DNA from 2 places in the Paenibacillus enshidis genome. Region 1 is predicted to be linked to the other one. Evidence: riboswitches for the same ligand, from Rfam matches in the RefSeq annotation. Region 1 holds a riboswitch; the other holds the start of a gene.

Region 1 (7,830 bases):
GAGAGCATTGCCAGCGTGTATAAGGGCAAGGTCACAGCCAACAAAGCAGGATTAGCCACGATCACTGCCAAATATGGCGATAAAACGGCAACGGTCAAGGTAAGTGTGGAGGTTGCCCGCTATCTTGACTTTAGTCAGAGCCAGGCCATTCTTGATTCCGTTGGCGGGAAGCAGCAGCTGGAGCTGACCGCGACATTTGCGGACGGTACCCGTAAAAATGTGACAGCAAGCGCTTCTTACTTGTCCAGCAGCCCGTCCGTAGCAGATGTGAAAGACGGCTTCGTGATCGGGTATAGTGCAGGGACGACGACAATTACTGCAAGCTATGGCACACAGACGGCAACCCTGCCTGTAAAGGTGGGCCAAGTCAACACGCTGAGCGTGGACAAGTCCGAAGTCTATCTGGCTGTCAAAGGCACCCACCAGCCTGTATTGAAGGATGAAAACGAAACCGATGTTACAAGCCAGGCCACCTGGACATCGAGCAACGAAGCGGTTGCCTCTGTGTCCGACGGTGGACTGATTACGGCATATAGCTCCGGGACCGCCAAGATTACAGCGACATATGGCGGTAAAACGGCTACCATCACCGTCAATGTGGAGACAGCATCCCATTTGGACATCGGCAGCTCGAAAATTTCCATGTCCGAGAACGGGCAGGCGGTTCAATTGACAGCCAAGGTAACTTATACAGACGGATCGACGGAAATTGTAACCGATAGTACAACCTGGACATCCGATAATGACAGTATTGTATATGTGAACCAAGGCAAGCTGACGGCTTACAAAAAAGGAACTGCGATCATTACCGCAACCTACAACGGCAAAACAGCCACAGTTACCGTCACAGTTGGCGAACCTGCGAAGCTGGAAGTGAAATCCAAATCACTCGTTCTCGATATTGATGATACGTACCAGCAACAGCTCACGGTAACTTATAAAGATGGAACAACGGAAGATGTGACCAATGAAGCGGAATGGACCACAAGCAGCGCTAAAGCTGCGACAGTTGATTCTTCAGGCTTGATCACAGGCATGGCCGAGGGTGAAGCCACTGTAACGGCTACCTATGGAAGTCTGAAAGCGACCGTTAAAGTAGAAGTAGGGCTTGCTAGTGAGCTTGAGGCTGATAAATTTCTGATCGTCATGTCGGCTGGAGACGACCCCCAGCTGATTACGCTCACAGCAACGAATTCGAAGGGCGATACAAGAAATGTAACGAAAGACGCGGAATGGTCTTCAAGCAGTGCGGCGATTGCTTCCGTCAAGAACGGTAATGTCACCGCATATAAAAAAGGCAAAGCAAATATTACAGCAAAATATGGCGGTCAAAAGGTAACCATAACGGTTTACGTAGACACGGCCACAAAAATATCAGCATCCGAAGTTACCCTTTCACTGAAAACGGGTGAAACGGATAATATTAAAGTTACAGCCACGCTAAGCGACGGTTCGACAATCGACGTAACGGACAAAGCCGAATGGACAACAGGCAGCTACAAGGTAGCCACCGTGAAGGGCGGCACCGTAACGGCAACCGGATACGGCAAGACCAGTATTACGGCAAAATACGGTGGTAAAACGGTCAAAGTGCCAGTTACGGTGGATGCGCTGAAATACCTTGAGACCAGCGAGGTATTGTTGAACCTTACTGTCGGCCAGCAGGTGCAACTGGCCGGAACGGCTACGTATGTGGACGGCACAGAGGGGGATGTAACGAAAAAAGGAGTGTGGACCTCCTCCAGAATTCTGGTGGCTACAGCCAAAGACGGAGTGATTAAAGGCATCAGCAAAGGGAAAACCAACATCACGCTGAAGTTTGCCGGCAAGACAGCCAAGGTTGTTGTCAATGTAACAGAAAAATAATGGGTTTATGAGCAGAAAGGCCGCTCCCGGTGAAACGGGAGCGGCCTTTTTCCGTTATATTGCACGATGGCGGGCGTTGTACGTTGCTAAACGTTGCTGAATCAGAGAACGAAACTAACGCTTATCCCCTGGCTCTGCCTTGCGGCTGCCGGCCAGCGATTCTGTCATCCGCCGGCCCGTCGGGGTCTGGGCAAGGCCGCCTTTGGCGGTCTCCCGGTGCTTGACAGGCATGGCGCTGCCGACTTCCAGCATGACATCAATGACTTCATCCGATGGAATGGCGCTGCGTACGCCTGCCAGTGCCATATCAGCCGCAGCCAGAGCCGTAACCGCCCCGAGCCCGTTGCGGACGATACAGGGGATTTCGACGAGACCGGCTACAGGATCGCAGATGAGGCCCAGCGTATTTTTCAAGGCAAGGCCGACCGCATGAACCGCCTGCTCCGGGGTGCCGCCGCGCAGCTCGACCATGGCGCCTGCGGCCATGCCAATGGCGGAGCCGATCTCGGCCTGGCAGCCTCCTTCGGCGCCGGAAATAAATGAATTGTTGGCGATCACGTAACCGATGGCTCCCGCCGTGAAGAGGCCGCGAACCATGTGCTCATCCGGCCATCCGAATCGCTCCTGGGCGCTGATGAACACCCCTGGAATGACACCGCAGGAGCCGGCCGTAGGTGTAGCGACAATTCGCCCCATGGAGGCGTTCACCTCTGAGACGGAAAGGGCATAGGCCATGGCGAGGGCAGAGGCTTCCCCTGAGCAGGTTTCACCCGACCGGAGATAATCCGCCACCCGTTTGCCGTCTCCGCCCGTTAAGCCACTGCGTGATACGGTATCCTCCGTCTGGCCGCGGCGCACGGCTTCCTTCATCACCTCGTAATAGTCGGCCATCTGGCTGATCACGTCCTGGGCAGGCGTGTCCGTCTCCCGGGATTGTTCTTCGATCATTAAAGTGCTGATGGCCTTGGACTCTTGCCGGCAGATCTCGTTGATTTCGTGAAGATGACTGAAACGCATCGCTTATTTTGCTCCTTTATTGGCATTTATGGCAGCCGCCTGTTTTTGTTGCGGATATCGATCCTTCTTACTTCGTACATATGGGCTAATGACTGTAGCTGTGTGATGACCTGTTCAGGGACAGCGCTGTCCGTCTCAATTGCGGTTAAAGCCTCGCCGTCCCGCCCTTTGCGGTCCACATGCATATAAGCGATATTGACGCTGGCAGCCCCGAGCCCGGAGGTTACAGCCCCGAGCATGCCAGGCTTGTCGGAATGAAGCAGGATCAATGCCGGGAGCTCGCCCGTCAAATTGACACGGAACTCATTGAGCTGCTGCACATTTATATTTCCCCCGCCAATGGACGAACCGAGCAGCGTGCGCTTTTCGCCGCCGCGCTGCAGTTCAAACCGGACAGTATTGGGATGAGGAGCGGGGAGGCTGCTGGCAACAAACTCAAATGTCATCTCGGCCTGCTCCGCCCACTGCTCGGCATCGGGAATGCGGGCATCATCGGTATCATAATCAAGCAAACCGCTCAGCAGGGCCAGATCCGTGCCATGCCCTTTGTAAGTATCCGCAAAAGAGCCGTACAGCGTCATTTTGGCCTGCTCAGGCACTCCGCCAAGCCAGTGCCGGGCCATGCGGCCAAGACGAACGGCACCGGCGGTATGCGAGCTTGACGGGCCCGTCATGGCCGGTCCTATGATGGAGAACACATCCTTGAAGCGCATATCCATTCCTCCTGATATGGTGCAGTATTCATTTACTTACGTAATATGTAAGCACAAAAAAAGGACAGGACAAGGAATAGTCCCTTGTCTCTGTCCTTTGTACCTGAGAGTTTCCGACGGGCACTGGCCCGTCTTACCCCTTGGGTGGCTTCAAAAATGCTCTCTCCAGAGCTGCGTCGGCTGGCGGTACATGTACCTGAGAGATTAACTGCCGGCCGGGTGCCGTGCAGCTTGCTCCTTCGGTGCCCTGTATCCTCCTGTGGATCAGGTCTCTCCCGTCAGCTTCATCCGCGGCGGTATTCAGTTCAATGATTTAAATTAAGAGTAAAGGATGGCCGTCAGCGTGTCAATGCTCACTGGCCCATGGCTGCTCAGTGGGTCCGCACTTCCAGCTTCCTGGCAATCAGCGACATGCTATAGTTTACAGCAAAGTACAGGAACGCCGCAAACAGCAGGGCCGGAATAACGAATGACTGATTCTGGGCACCGGCAATTTGTGCGCTGTGCGTCAGCTCAGGCAGCGAGATGATGACTGCCAGCGAAGTATCCTTCATCAATGAAATGTACTGGCTGACCAGCGGAGGTATCATGCGCCGCAGGCCCTGCGGGAGAATGATGTGCCACAAGGTCTGGGTGTAATTCAGTCCGGACGACCTTGCAGCTTCAATCTGCCCCTTATCGACCGATTTCAGGCCGCTGCGCACCACTTCGGCAATCATGGCGCCTTCGAAAATGGACAAGCCGATGATGGCACACCATTTCAATTCAACATCAAATCCGAGCGGCTTGAGGACGAGGAACAGGAAATAAATGATGAGCAGAAGCGGCAGGTTGCGGATCAGGTCAATAAGGGTGGCAGCCGCCTGCGAGATCACGGGGATTCGAGTATAACGCAGAATCCCGAAGATAATACCCACGATTGTGCTGATGGCAATGGACCAGATGCCGACTTCCAACGTAAGGAGGAAGCCCTGCAGTATAAATTTGACGTTAGGCCCGGAAAATAATCCAGCAAAATCCATAACAGGCATCCCTCCTTAAGTTGTTTTGGCCAGCCGTTTTTCCATGTACAGCATGACAAAGCTGAGCGGAAGGGTGACGACCAGATATAATAAAGCGGTGAATGCATAAACGCTGACAGGCAAAAATGTCTCCGAATTGATCCGGTCGGACATCAGCATCAAATCCGCAGCGGCCACGACAGCGAGAATGGATGAGTTCTTGAACAGGTTAATGAACTGATTGCCGATGGCCGGCAGCGCGATCTTGATGGCCTGCGGGAGAATGATATGGATCATCGTCTGATTGTACGTCAAGCCGGACGAGCGGCCGGCTTCCATCTGGCCTTTGGGCACCGTCTGAATACCGGCACGCAAGGCTTCCGCAATATAAGCGGCGGTGTAAATACTTAATCCGATGGTACCTGATTTAAAACCGTCAAGGTTGATGCCCAGGGGACCCAGACCGTAATAAAACAGATAGACCGTAATCAGTAACGGGATATTGCGAAATATTTCCACATAAACGGCACCAAGCCAATTCAGCGGTTTGAAGGGTGCTATCCGGAAAACGGCAATCAGGGCGCCGAGCAGAAAGCTTGCCGCAAGCGCAATCAGGCTGGCCTTGATCGTGTTCAGGAAGCCTTCCATGTACAGGTTCCAATAATTGAACAGGATATTCATGTCAAAAGTTAGCATGTCGGATCACACCTCCGTTAACCGATGGCAAGAAAGAAGGAGCACGCTGCTGCGGCTCCTTCCGCCATTCTTTTATTCAGGTTTAACGCCAAGCCATTGCTCATACAGTTTGTCATATTCACCGCTTGACTTCAGGTCAGCCAGCGTATCGTTGACCGCCTGCTGCAGATCGCTGGAGCCTTTCTTCACTGCGATGCCGTAGGGTTCGTCCGTGAAGTTGCCGCCCACCAGCTCGAAGTTCGGGTCCTGCTGCTGCATTCCGAGCAGAATGGCGTTGTCTGTTGTCAGGGTGTCGCCTTTATTGGCTTTCAGCGCGTTGAATGCATCCTGGTAGTTTTCAAATTCAAGCACTTCGGCTTCCGGAGCCTTTTCCCTGATATTTTTTACGGAGGTGGAGCCTTTAACGGCGAGCACGGTTGTGCCTTTGGTCAAAGAATCTACGCCAGTAATCGGGCTTCCCTTCGGAACGAGCAGGGACTGGCCTGCTTCAAAATATACGTTGCTGAAGTCAACCTGCTGCTTGCGTTCTTCCGTAATCGTCATCGTTGCGACGATCATGTCGATTTCGCCGTTTTGCAGGAGGGGAATGCGGGTCTTGGAGGTTACTTCTTTCAATTCAATCTTGGATTCGTCACCCAAAATGTGCTTTGCGATCGCTTTTGCGATATCCACGTCGAAGCCTTCGATTTCACCGGTGCCGGTGTTTTTCAGACCGAATAGCTTGGTGTCGCTCTTTACGCCGACAACGAGCTTGCCGCGTTCCTTGATGGCATCCAGCGCGCTTTGCGCTTTGCCGCCGGATTCACCGGAAGAGCCGGTGTTTGTGCCGGATGAAGCATTGTTGCCGCATGCGGCAAGAACGAGAGCGAAAGAGAGGACGAGCAGCAAAAGCGCATTCCATTTCAAACCTTTTTTCATAAGATTGAACCCCTTTCAAATCTTTATATTTAGTGGTTGATCAAACGGCTAAGGAACGTGCGTGCACGTTCTTCACGCGGCTCGGCAAAAAACTCGGCCGGCGTGCTGTCTTCCAGAATCTGACCCTGGTCCATAAAAATGACCCTGTCGGCAACCTCGCGGGCAAAGCCCATCTCATGGGTGACAATCACCATCGTCATACCATCATGGGCAAGAGAACGCATCACATCAAGCACTTCACCAATCGTCTCGGGGTCGAGTGCCGACGTCGGCTCATCAAACAGCATGACCTGGGGCTTCATGGCTAGCCCTCGTGCGATGGCGACACGCTGCTGCTGTCCTCCGGATAGCTGTGAAGGATAGCTCTGTGCCTTGTCTTCAATGCCGACCCGCTTAAGATAAGTCATGGCTGTCGCGGCGGCTTCCGATTTGGTCACACCGAGAACCTTCGTCGGAGCAAGCACGATGTTGTCAATGACCCGCTTATGAGGATAAAGGTTAAAGTGCTGGAAAACCATACCGATGTTGCGGCGGAACTTGTTGATGTCCACTTTCTTGTCATGAAGCTCCACACCGTTGACGATCAGCTCCCCGCTGGAAATCGCCTCCAGACGGTTCATACAGCGAAGCAGCGTACTCTTGCCGGAGCCGGAAGGGCCGATAATCACAACGACCTGGCCTTCTTCAATCGTCAGGTTGATGTCTTTCAGAACTTGAAAGCTGCCGTAATGTTTGTTGACGTTCCGAAACTGAATCAGAACGAGCCCCCCTTTGTCTGTGCTTAAGCTCTAGGTTCAGTAGCCAGTAGCCAGTAGCTAGTGTCTATGCCTCCATTTTAACATTGTAATTGTAAAATTAACACATTTTTGTTATGTAAGCTAATAGAACACGATAAAGATAGATAATTAATGATACAATGAGATTATGGGAATTTCAAGATTTTTTGTGAAGAAAGATAACACAGGATTAAGATATGATTAAGATATGGAAGCATAAGCATATAGATGTGGAGGCATAAGCATATCGTAAAGGGAATATAGTATTTCACGACTGCCACGTGACAAATGTATGTAAGTGTCTTACAGTAGAGGGAGCGTCTTTGTTTGAATAAGGCTATATTTTTAATAAAGGAAGGTAATGATGATGAGCAAACCTGTTTCCCCGCTGGTGGCGGCATTACATATGGAACCGCATCCCGAAGGCGGATGGTACAAGGAGATGTGGAAGGCCAATTTTCAAATTCCCAAACCGGTGCTGCCGGACGTGTATTCCGGCCCCCGCTTTGCTGCGTCTTCGACGTATTTCCTGCTTCATCCCGGTGAATTCTCCGAGTGGCATGTGGTGCACTCTGATGAGCTCTGGCTGTACCACAGCGGGAGTCCGATCGAGCTGAAGCTGGGAGGCAGCGGCGTAGAGCCTGGCGAAGAAACCGTCATTATTGTAGGTGCTGATGTGGAGAAGGGAGAATCTCCGCAGGCGCTTGTTCCGGGTGGTGTGTGGCAGACGGCCCGTCCACTCGGCGATGAGCCGGTGCTTGTTACTTGTGTGGTGGCGCCGGGCTTCCACTTTGATGATTTCAAGCTATATTCCCGTCCGCAGGAATGAGCATGTGATCCGTA
Region 2 (7,830 bases), on a different contig from region 1:
GCAACATCTTCGTTTACCTTCGGGTTGTATTTCATCGTACAGGAGCCAAGCGGATAAAAACCGTTATCCACCCCGAAGTTGCGGCGGGACAGCTCGGTATAATGACGGATGACGTCAACCTCATAGACTTCCGGCAGCGCCGCAGGTTCGCTGCGCAGCAGCTCGGAAGGAATGAGCTCGTCAGCAGGACGGCGCGGTACGTCGCATGCGGGCAGTGAATACGCAACCCGGCCCGGACGGCTCAGTTCAAAAATCAGCGGCATATCTTGTTCGGATTGAGTCATAGCAATTCCTCCAGCACCGATGCGAATTGGTCAATCTCTTCTTTGGTTCTTTGCTCCGTTACGGCGATCAGCATGTGGTTTTTGTATTCTTCGTAATCTCTGCCCAGATCGTAGCCGCCGATAAAACCGGCATCCAGCAGACGTGATTGCAAGGTCTGCATATCTGTATCCCCCGGCAGGATGAGCACGAACTCATTAAATGTCGGGGAAGTAAACGCCGTCTTTATTCCAGGCAGGGATGTGAGACGTTCAAGGGCGTACCGGCTTTTATGCAGATTCAACTCAGCCACCTCGACCATGCCGCTTCTGCCCATGACGGACATATAGACGGACGCGGAGAGTGCAAGCAGCGCCTGGTTGGAGCAAATATTTGACGTCGCTTTTTCGCGGCGGATATGCTGCTCGCGTGCCTGCAGGGTAAGGACAAAGCCGCGTTTGCCGTTGCGGTCCTTCGTTTGGCCGACGATTCTTCCCGGAATGCGGCGCATATGTTCCTGGGATACGGCGAAATAACCGCAGGTTGGTCCGCCGAGCGAAGAGGAGATGCCAAGCGGCTGCGCGTCACCGACGACGATATCGGCCCCCAGCTTGCCCGGCGCTTCAAGCAGCCCGAGCGAGAGCGGATTGGAACTGACCACTAGCAGACCCTTCTGTGCATGAATTAAATCGGCCATTGGCCTAATATTTTCAATAGAACCGAAGAAATTGGGGTTCTGCACGAGCACGGCGGCGGTGTCCTCTGTTACCGCTGCCGTGAGCGCTTCAAGATCGGTCACGCCGTTTTTGCAGCCCACTTCCACAATTTCCAGGTTAAGGCCATGTGCGTAAGTATTCAGCACTTGACGCGCCTCCGGATGAACGGAGCGGGATACGACGATTCGTTTGCGGCGCGTGGCGGCTGCCGCCAGATTGCCTGCTTCGGCCAGCGCGGTTGCGCCGTCATACATACTGGCATTGGCTACTGCCATGCCGGTAAGCTCACATATATAAGATTGAAATTCAAAAATGGCCTGCAGCTCGCCCTGGCTGACTTCCGGCTGATAAGGGGTGTAGGCGGTGTAAAATTCCGAGCGGGAAATGACATGATTGATCACGGACGGAATATGGTGATCATAGATGCCTGCGCCCAAAAAGCTGGCGTGGGTCTCGCTGCTGGCATTTCTGCCGGCCAGTGCCGACATATGACGGGTCAGAGCCCGCTCATCCAGCCTGGAAGAAACGGGAAGCTCACCTTGGAAACGAATTTTTTCGGGAATATCCTTGAACAGGTCCTCCATGCTGTCGGCGCCGACGGTACGAAGCATCTCGGCGCGATCCTGCTCGGTCATCGGTAAGTATCTGTGCTGATTCATGACTGCGCTCCTCTCAATATCCGGTCTGTTCCGATTATCTCTATTTTGTGCGTTTGTAGAATGGTGCCTTGACTACCTCAGCTTTGAGGCGTTTGCCCCGGATTTCCACCTCAACCTGTGTGCCAAGCTGGGCAAAACGGCTGTCAATCAGCGCAAGCCCCAGATTCCGCTTCAGAGTAGGGGACTGTGTGCCTGTCGTCACTTCGCCAATCTGCTCTGATTCTAAGAATACCGGGTAATGTGAACGTGGAATGCCGCGGTCCAGCATTTCCAGACCGACGAGCTTGCGAGGAGTCCCTTGCTCCTTTTGCGCAAGCAGCGCTTCCTGTCCGATAAACGGCCCTTTATCCAGCTTGACGAAAAAGCTGAGTCCCGCCTCCAGCGGGGAAATCGTCGCAGACAGCTCCTGACCGTACAGCGGCAGTTTTGCTTCAAAGCGCAGCGTATCCCGTGCACCCAGCCCGGTGGGCACCAGCGCGTGAGCTTCTCCCGCTTTCATCAGCCCCTGCCAAATCAGCGGGGCATCCTCAGCACGGCAGTAGATCTCGAAGCCGTCTTCACCTGTATATCCTGTGCGGGATACAAGCGCGGATGCGCCGAATAAGCCGGCGTGTTCAATAAAGCGGAAGGAGCCGAGCGAAGCGACATTGCTATCTACGGCTACGGAAAGGATCTCTGCTGCTGCAGGACCTTGAAGGGCGAGCAGCGCAGTTTGATCCGATATATTCTCCATTTGCGCATCATCCGGTTTATGCTGCTGAAGCCACTCCCAATCCTTTGCGATATTAGAGGCATTCACGACGAGCATATAGGAATCAACACTGCGTTTGTAAACAAGCAGGTCGTCCACGACTCCTCCATCCGGATAACACATCAGCGTATACTGGGCCTGCCCGTCTTCAAGTTTGGAAACATCGTTGGTCGTTACGCGCTGCAAAAAGCTTTCGGCTCCCGTGCCTGTAACGTTGAATTCTCCCATATGGGAGACATCGAACAGTCCGGCACGTTCCCGTACGGCCTCGTGCTCCTTTTGGATGCCGCTGAACTGGACAGGCAGCTCCCAGCCGCCAAAATCAATGCAGCGCACGCCGGAATATCCGGCATACAGCGGGTACAGCGGTGTTCTTTTCAATGCAGTCAATACAATTCACCTCGCAAAAGAGTTGGCATAGCTTATGAAAAAGCAAAAAAAGGACAGGCCAAAGAACGGTGCATGGCTGCCCAGCCCTGCCATTCTTCAGCTCTGTCCTTGATACCTGAGAGTTGCCCTGCATGATTACAGGTTTCCCCTTGGGTGACCCGCTGCCGCGGATTCTCTCCAGAGTCGCGTCCGGTAAAGGTCCTTTTGCCTGAGAGATTCACCGCTCGTCGGCTTACTCCTTCGGCGTTACCTGCTGATTCCGCGGGTGCAAAGCAAGCACGGGTCTGGCTCACCCTCCATGCTGCCGCCCCGCTCGGGCCTGTTCAGATGCCGCCTTGGCGCATCATTTTTCCCGGAATGTCGGTAATCTCTCCCTATACGTTCATCCGCTATTCAATCTATAACCATTAATACGCGATCACCGGACATATGTCAATAAATTTGTCATATTTTTAGGACTGATTACAAAATGTAAGCCATTACCCTTCCTAAAGTGCTTCTATCCGGAAAAAAATACGCGGTTTTCTGTAAGCTATATTGACATTTAAATCTTGCTTGGCTTAATCTTACGTTGAAAACGAGAAGTTGCAAAGAACAGTTTAAGGGAACAATGAAATGTTTTATGGTGTGAAATTCCAGTGGAAATGGAGCGGTATACATGAGCGAAGTTAAAGAAAACTATTTGTACAGCGAAGAGCATGAGTGGGTAAAAATTACGGATGAAGGTACCCTGCTTGTCGGCATATCCGATTTCGCGCAGCATCAGCTTGGCGACATTGTCTTTGTCGAGCTGCCAGGGGAGGGAACATCTCTGGAAGCCGGTGCAAGCGTAGGCACGATCGAGTCGGTAAAAACCGTATCTGACCTGTATGCGCCGTTAAGCGGCACCGTAATTAAAGTGAACGAGTCGCTGCAGGACTCGCCGGAACTGGTCAACAGCTCTCCGTACGAGGATGGCTGGATGCTTGAAATCCGGGTGAATGGCGATGTTAATGACGCGGTGAGCAAGCTGCTGAGCGCAGAGGCGTACAGTCGTCTTGTGGAAGAAGCTTAATGAAACATTCACTCAAAAATAGGGCATTTGTCCTATTTATTACTTTTTTCAAGAAAATCGCATAAAGTATATACAAGCGTATATTCGTTTTTGCAAGCATGTTTTATAAGCATGGCAGCCTGATACCTACATGAGGGATACAGCAGTCATGCTTTTTTGTCGTTTATCCGAAAAATTTGGAGCAAAGACATTATGTTCAGGGGAATTACGGTTAATACAGGGGAACTTAGTTTATATTAAGGTTAGGCTATATTCATAACCGCGCAGGAGACATGCGACTTTGGTCGTGTGAGGAATTGCGATTGGCATAAGGGTCAAATTCCCCTGAAAATCTTAAATTTAAATTCTGTCATCAACGTTGATGACGAAACTGCATTTTCATTTTATTGATGGAGATACCGTTTTCAATTAGGATGAAGGTAAGCAAAAGGATATGAGGCCTTTTACCTAAGGGTTTGACAAAATCGCAAAAAGCGACAAATTACTTCGTTTTAGTAGCAAATTTTGACGAATCCTTGTTAAGGTTTCAATACATTGAGGAGGTTTTTAACATGAGTTCAGTGGACGCTAAGTCCGGAAGCGGCGGAGGCTTGCGCGTTGGAGTGCAAAAATTCGGACGCTTCCTGAGCGGCATGGTTATGCCAAACATGGGCGCATTTATCGCCTGGGGGTTAATCACGGCCCTCTTTATTCCAACAGGCTGGTTCCCGAATGAAACATTTGGAGCGTTGGTCGGTCCAATGATTACGTACCTGCTGCCGCTGCTTATTGGTTACACGGGTGGTACTATGGTACATGGTCAGCGTGGTGGCGTGGTCGGCGCGATCATGACCATCGGTGTCATTGTCGGTGCAGACATTCCGATGTTCCTCGGCGCAATGGCTGCAGGCCCCTTTGGTGCCTGGGTAATCAAACAGTTTGACAAAGCGGTTGAAGGTAAAATAAAGTCCGGTTTTGAGATGCTGGTCAACAACTTCTCCGCTGGTATTATCGGTGGGGCGCTTGCACTGCTTGCGCATACAATTATAGGTCCAGTTATTCAAGCGATCAGCAGTGTGTTATCTGCTGGTGTACAGTTTTTGATGGATGCAGGACTTCTGCCGCTCGTTAACCTGCTCATTGAGCCGGGTAAAGTATTGTTCCTGAACAATGCTATTAATCACGGCATTTTGACGCCACTTGCAACCGAGCAGGCCTCACAGATGGGCAAATCGATTTTGTTCATGCTGGAGTCCAATCCTGGTCCAGGTCTTGGCATTCTGCTTGCTTATTGCTTCCTGGGTCGCGGAACGGCTAAAGCTTCCGCTCCAGGTGCAGCGATCATCCACTTTTTTGGCGGTATTCATGAGATCTACTTCCCGTACATTCTGATGAGACCGATTTTGATCCTGGCCGCAATGGCAGGCGGTGTTGCAGGTACGTTTACATTTATGATTACAGGCGCCGGTCTGGTAGCAGCTCCTTCGCCAGGAAGTATTTTCGCTTACTTCCTTATGACGCCAAAAGGCGGTTATCTGCCGATGCTGGCAGGTGTCGTTGTAGCAGCTGTTGTATCCTTCGTCATTGCTGCGATTCTGCTGAAAACAGGCAAGCAAACAGATGATAACCTGGAAGATGCGTCTGAACGCATGAAAGATATGAAGAACCAAGGCAAAACAGGTAATGCAGCCGTGGCTGCCGATAACCGTGAAGCGGATCGTGCGGCAGCAATAGCTTCCAGCAATGTGAAAACAAATGTCAACAAAATCGTATTCTCCTGTGATGCGGGTATGGGATCAAGCGCAATGGGCGCATCCATCCTCCGCAAGAAAATGAAGGAGGCCGGCGTGGATGTGGTCGTAACGAACACGGCAATCAGCGAAATTCCGCAGGACGCCGACATCGTTATTACACAGAAAACGCTGACTGACCGTGCCAAAACGGTTGCGCCGAAGGCGGAGCATATTTCCATCGACAACTTCCTGAAGAGCCCTGAATATGAGGAATTGGTTGAACGTCTGAAAAAATAAATCTTAATTGCCTTTTGGCAAAGCTTTTTCAGGTCAATGGCACAGGCAGTTCAAGGGCGAATCGGGAGGGACGGGTATCATGAATATTACCAAACGACAAAGCGAAATTCTTGAATTCCTGCTGCAGCAGACGAAAGAGGTGACTGCGGGCGACATTGCCGCCCGCATCAATGTCAGCACGAGAACCGTTCTGCGCGAGCTGAGCGCGGTGGAGAAATGGCTGGAGCCCAATGGGGTCAAGCTGGAGAAAAAATCCGGGATCGGAATCCATTTGGATGCCGATCCCTCTCGGCTTTTCCAGCTTCGCCAGCAGCTTTTCCGTTCGGAATCGGTAGAGTATTCAGCAGAAGAAAGAAAAATTTACAGCTTATGTATACTGCTGGATGACAGAGAGCCGATCAAGCTGCTGTCGCTGGCGGCTGATTTAAAGGTAACGGTCGCGACTGTCAGCCATGATCTTGACGAGCTGCAGTCCTGGATCGAGAAGCACGGGCTTACCCTTGTGCGAAGGCGCGGTTACGGTGTGCGGATCACAGGCAGGGAATCCGACATCAGGCGGGCTATTTCCGAGTTGGGGCTGGAGCATCTGGATGAATCCGATTTGTTCGGAAGGGATTTGTCCAGACATTCATCCCATGCCATGGATAAACTGATGGAACTGATCGGCAGGGATGTGATGCTGACGGTGGAGAACGCCTTGTGGCAGCCGAATGAAAAATGGCTGGAAAACATGGTGGAGAGCAAATACATGGAGCTGCTGATTCAGCTTTCCGTAGCCATCGCCCGCATCCGGCGGGGGTTTGTGGCCAAGCAGCCGGAATCGGAGCTGATCCTGGGGACCCATGAAGAGGAGGATAAGGTCCGTGCCGCGATGGTGGAGCGCATTTGCGCCGAACTGTCGGTTGCGCTGTCCCTTCACTTTACGGAGCAGGAGAAAAAATATTTCAGACATCTGTTCCGCTCCGCCGAGGACCGCTCGACAAGGCTGCTGCCGCTGGATGATCTGGTGCTGTTGGAAATTGTGAATGAGCTGATCCGCCGGGTGGAGGAAAACGCAGGTGTGCATTTTGGAGAGGATCGCCTCCTGCGTGAAGGTCTGATTGCCCATGTCGAGCCAGTCATGAAACGGCTGAAAGAAGGAAATGATATCCGCAATCCGTTGTTGCAGCAGATCCGCAAGGATTATGCCGAACTGTTCGAAGCGGTCAAGGAGGCCGTATCGGGTATGATTGAGCTGAATGTGCCTGATGAAGAAGTGGGTTTTCTGGTCATGCACTTCGGCGCTTCCATTGAGCGGCTGCGCCAGCTGCAGCGGGAGGTGCGTGCCATTGTGGTATGCACCAGCGGAATCGGATCTTCCAGACTGCTGGCCACCCGGCTGGCGAAGGAGCTTCCGCAAATCAGGATTGTGGACCGGGCCTCGTGGTTCGAGGCGGCCCGTATTCCCAAGGAGGATTACGACCTGGTCATTTCGACCGTCGATCTGCCGCTTGAGAGGGACCGTTATCTGAAAATCAGTCCACTGCTGACGCAGGAGGAGAGTGACCGCCTGCGTCATTTTATCCAGAACATAACACTCAAGAAAGTCAGCGGCAGGCAAAGGCAGACCGTGGAGCCGAACCAGGGATTGGGGTGGCTGGTCGGGTTGAAGGACAGTCTGCAGGAGATTGTGCGGATCGTGCAGAATTTTCATGTTTATCCGCTGGATAACCATGGAATGGATATGAATGAAGTTTTGTATGCCATGTGCATTTCCGAGGTCGGACGGGGAACCGTGAATGATCCGGAAGCGGTGGCTGAGCTTCTGGCCGAAAGAGAGCAGCAAGGCAGCCAGGTGATTCCAGATACACCGCTTGCCTTGTTCCATACACGCAGCAGACACATCCGCACGCCTTCGCTATCGCTCTACAGGCTGAACGAGCCGCTGCAGTTGGAAGGAGCACAAGAAGCAGTAAAGCAGGTGCTGTTAATGCTGGGTCCGCGCGAGCTG

The links. Region 1 has a riboswitch for glycine ahead of sdaAB (L-serine ammonia-lyase, iron-sulfur-dependent subunit beta). Riboswitches for the same ligand answer to the same signal wherever they lie in the genome.
Region 2: another riboswitch for glycine. It lies ahead of gcvT (glycine cleavage system aminomethyltransferase GcvT); the one in region 1 lies ahead of sdaAB (L-serine ammonia-lyase, iron-sulfur-dependent subunit beta).

Annotation. Positions count from the first base shown of each region.
Region 1 is NZ_JBHHMI010000021.1:46,329-54,158, reverse strand. Features, by position in the region: gene ACE41H_RS19255 (Ig-like domain-containing protein) at 1-1,866, shown strand, start outside; gene sdaAA (L-serine ammonia-lyase, iron-sulfur-dependent, subunit alpha) at 1,981-2,883, opposite strand; gene sdaAB (L-serine ammonia-lyase, iron-sulfur-dependent subunit beta) at 2,910-3,596, opposite strand; glycine riboswitch at 3,685-3,767, opposite strand; glycine riboswitch at 3,771-3,884, opposite strand; gene ACE41H_RS19240 (amino acid ABC transporter permease) at 3,968-4,618, opposite strand; gene ACE41H_RS19235 (amino acid ABC transporter permease) at 4,634-5,293, opposite strand; gene ACE41H_RS19230 (ABC transporter substrate-binding protein) at 5,366-6,211, opposite strand; gene ACE41H_RS19225 (amino acid ABC transporter ATP-binding protein) at 6,241-6,969, opposite strand; gene ACE41H_RS19220 (cupin domain-containing protein) at 7,355-7,816, shown strand.
Region 2 is NZ_JBHHMI010000012.1:77,749-85,578, forward strand. Features, by position in the region: gene gcvPB (aminomethyl-transferring glycine dehydrogenase subunit GcvPB) at 1-284, opposite strand, end outside; gene gcvPA (aminomethyl-transferring glycine dehydrogenase subunit GcvPA) at 281-1,636, opposite strand; gene gcvT (glycine cleavage system aminomethyltransferase GcvT) at 1,677-2,777, opposite strand; glycine riboswitch at 2,870-2,963, opposite strand; glycine riboswitch at 2,964-3,083, opposite strand; gene gcvH (glycine cleavage system protein GcvH) at 3,436-3,831, shown strand; gene ACE41H_RS15035 (PTS mannitol transporter subunit IIBC) at 4,383-5,840, shown strand; gene ACE41H_RS15040 (BglG family transcription antiterminator) at 5,920-7,830, shown strand, end outside.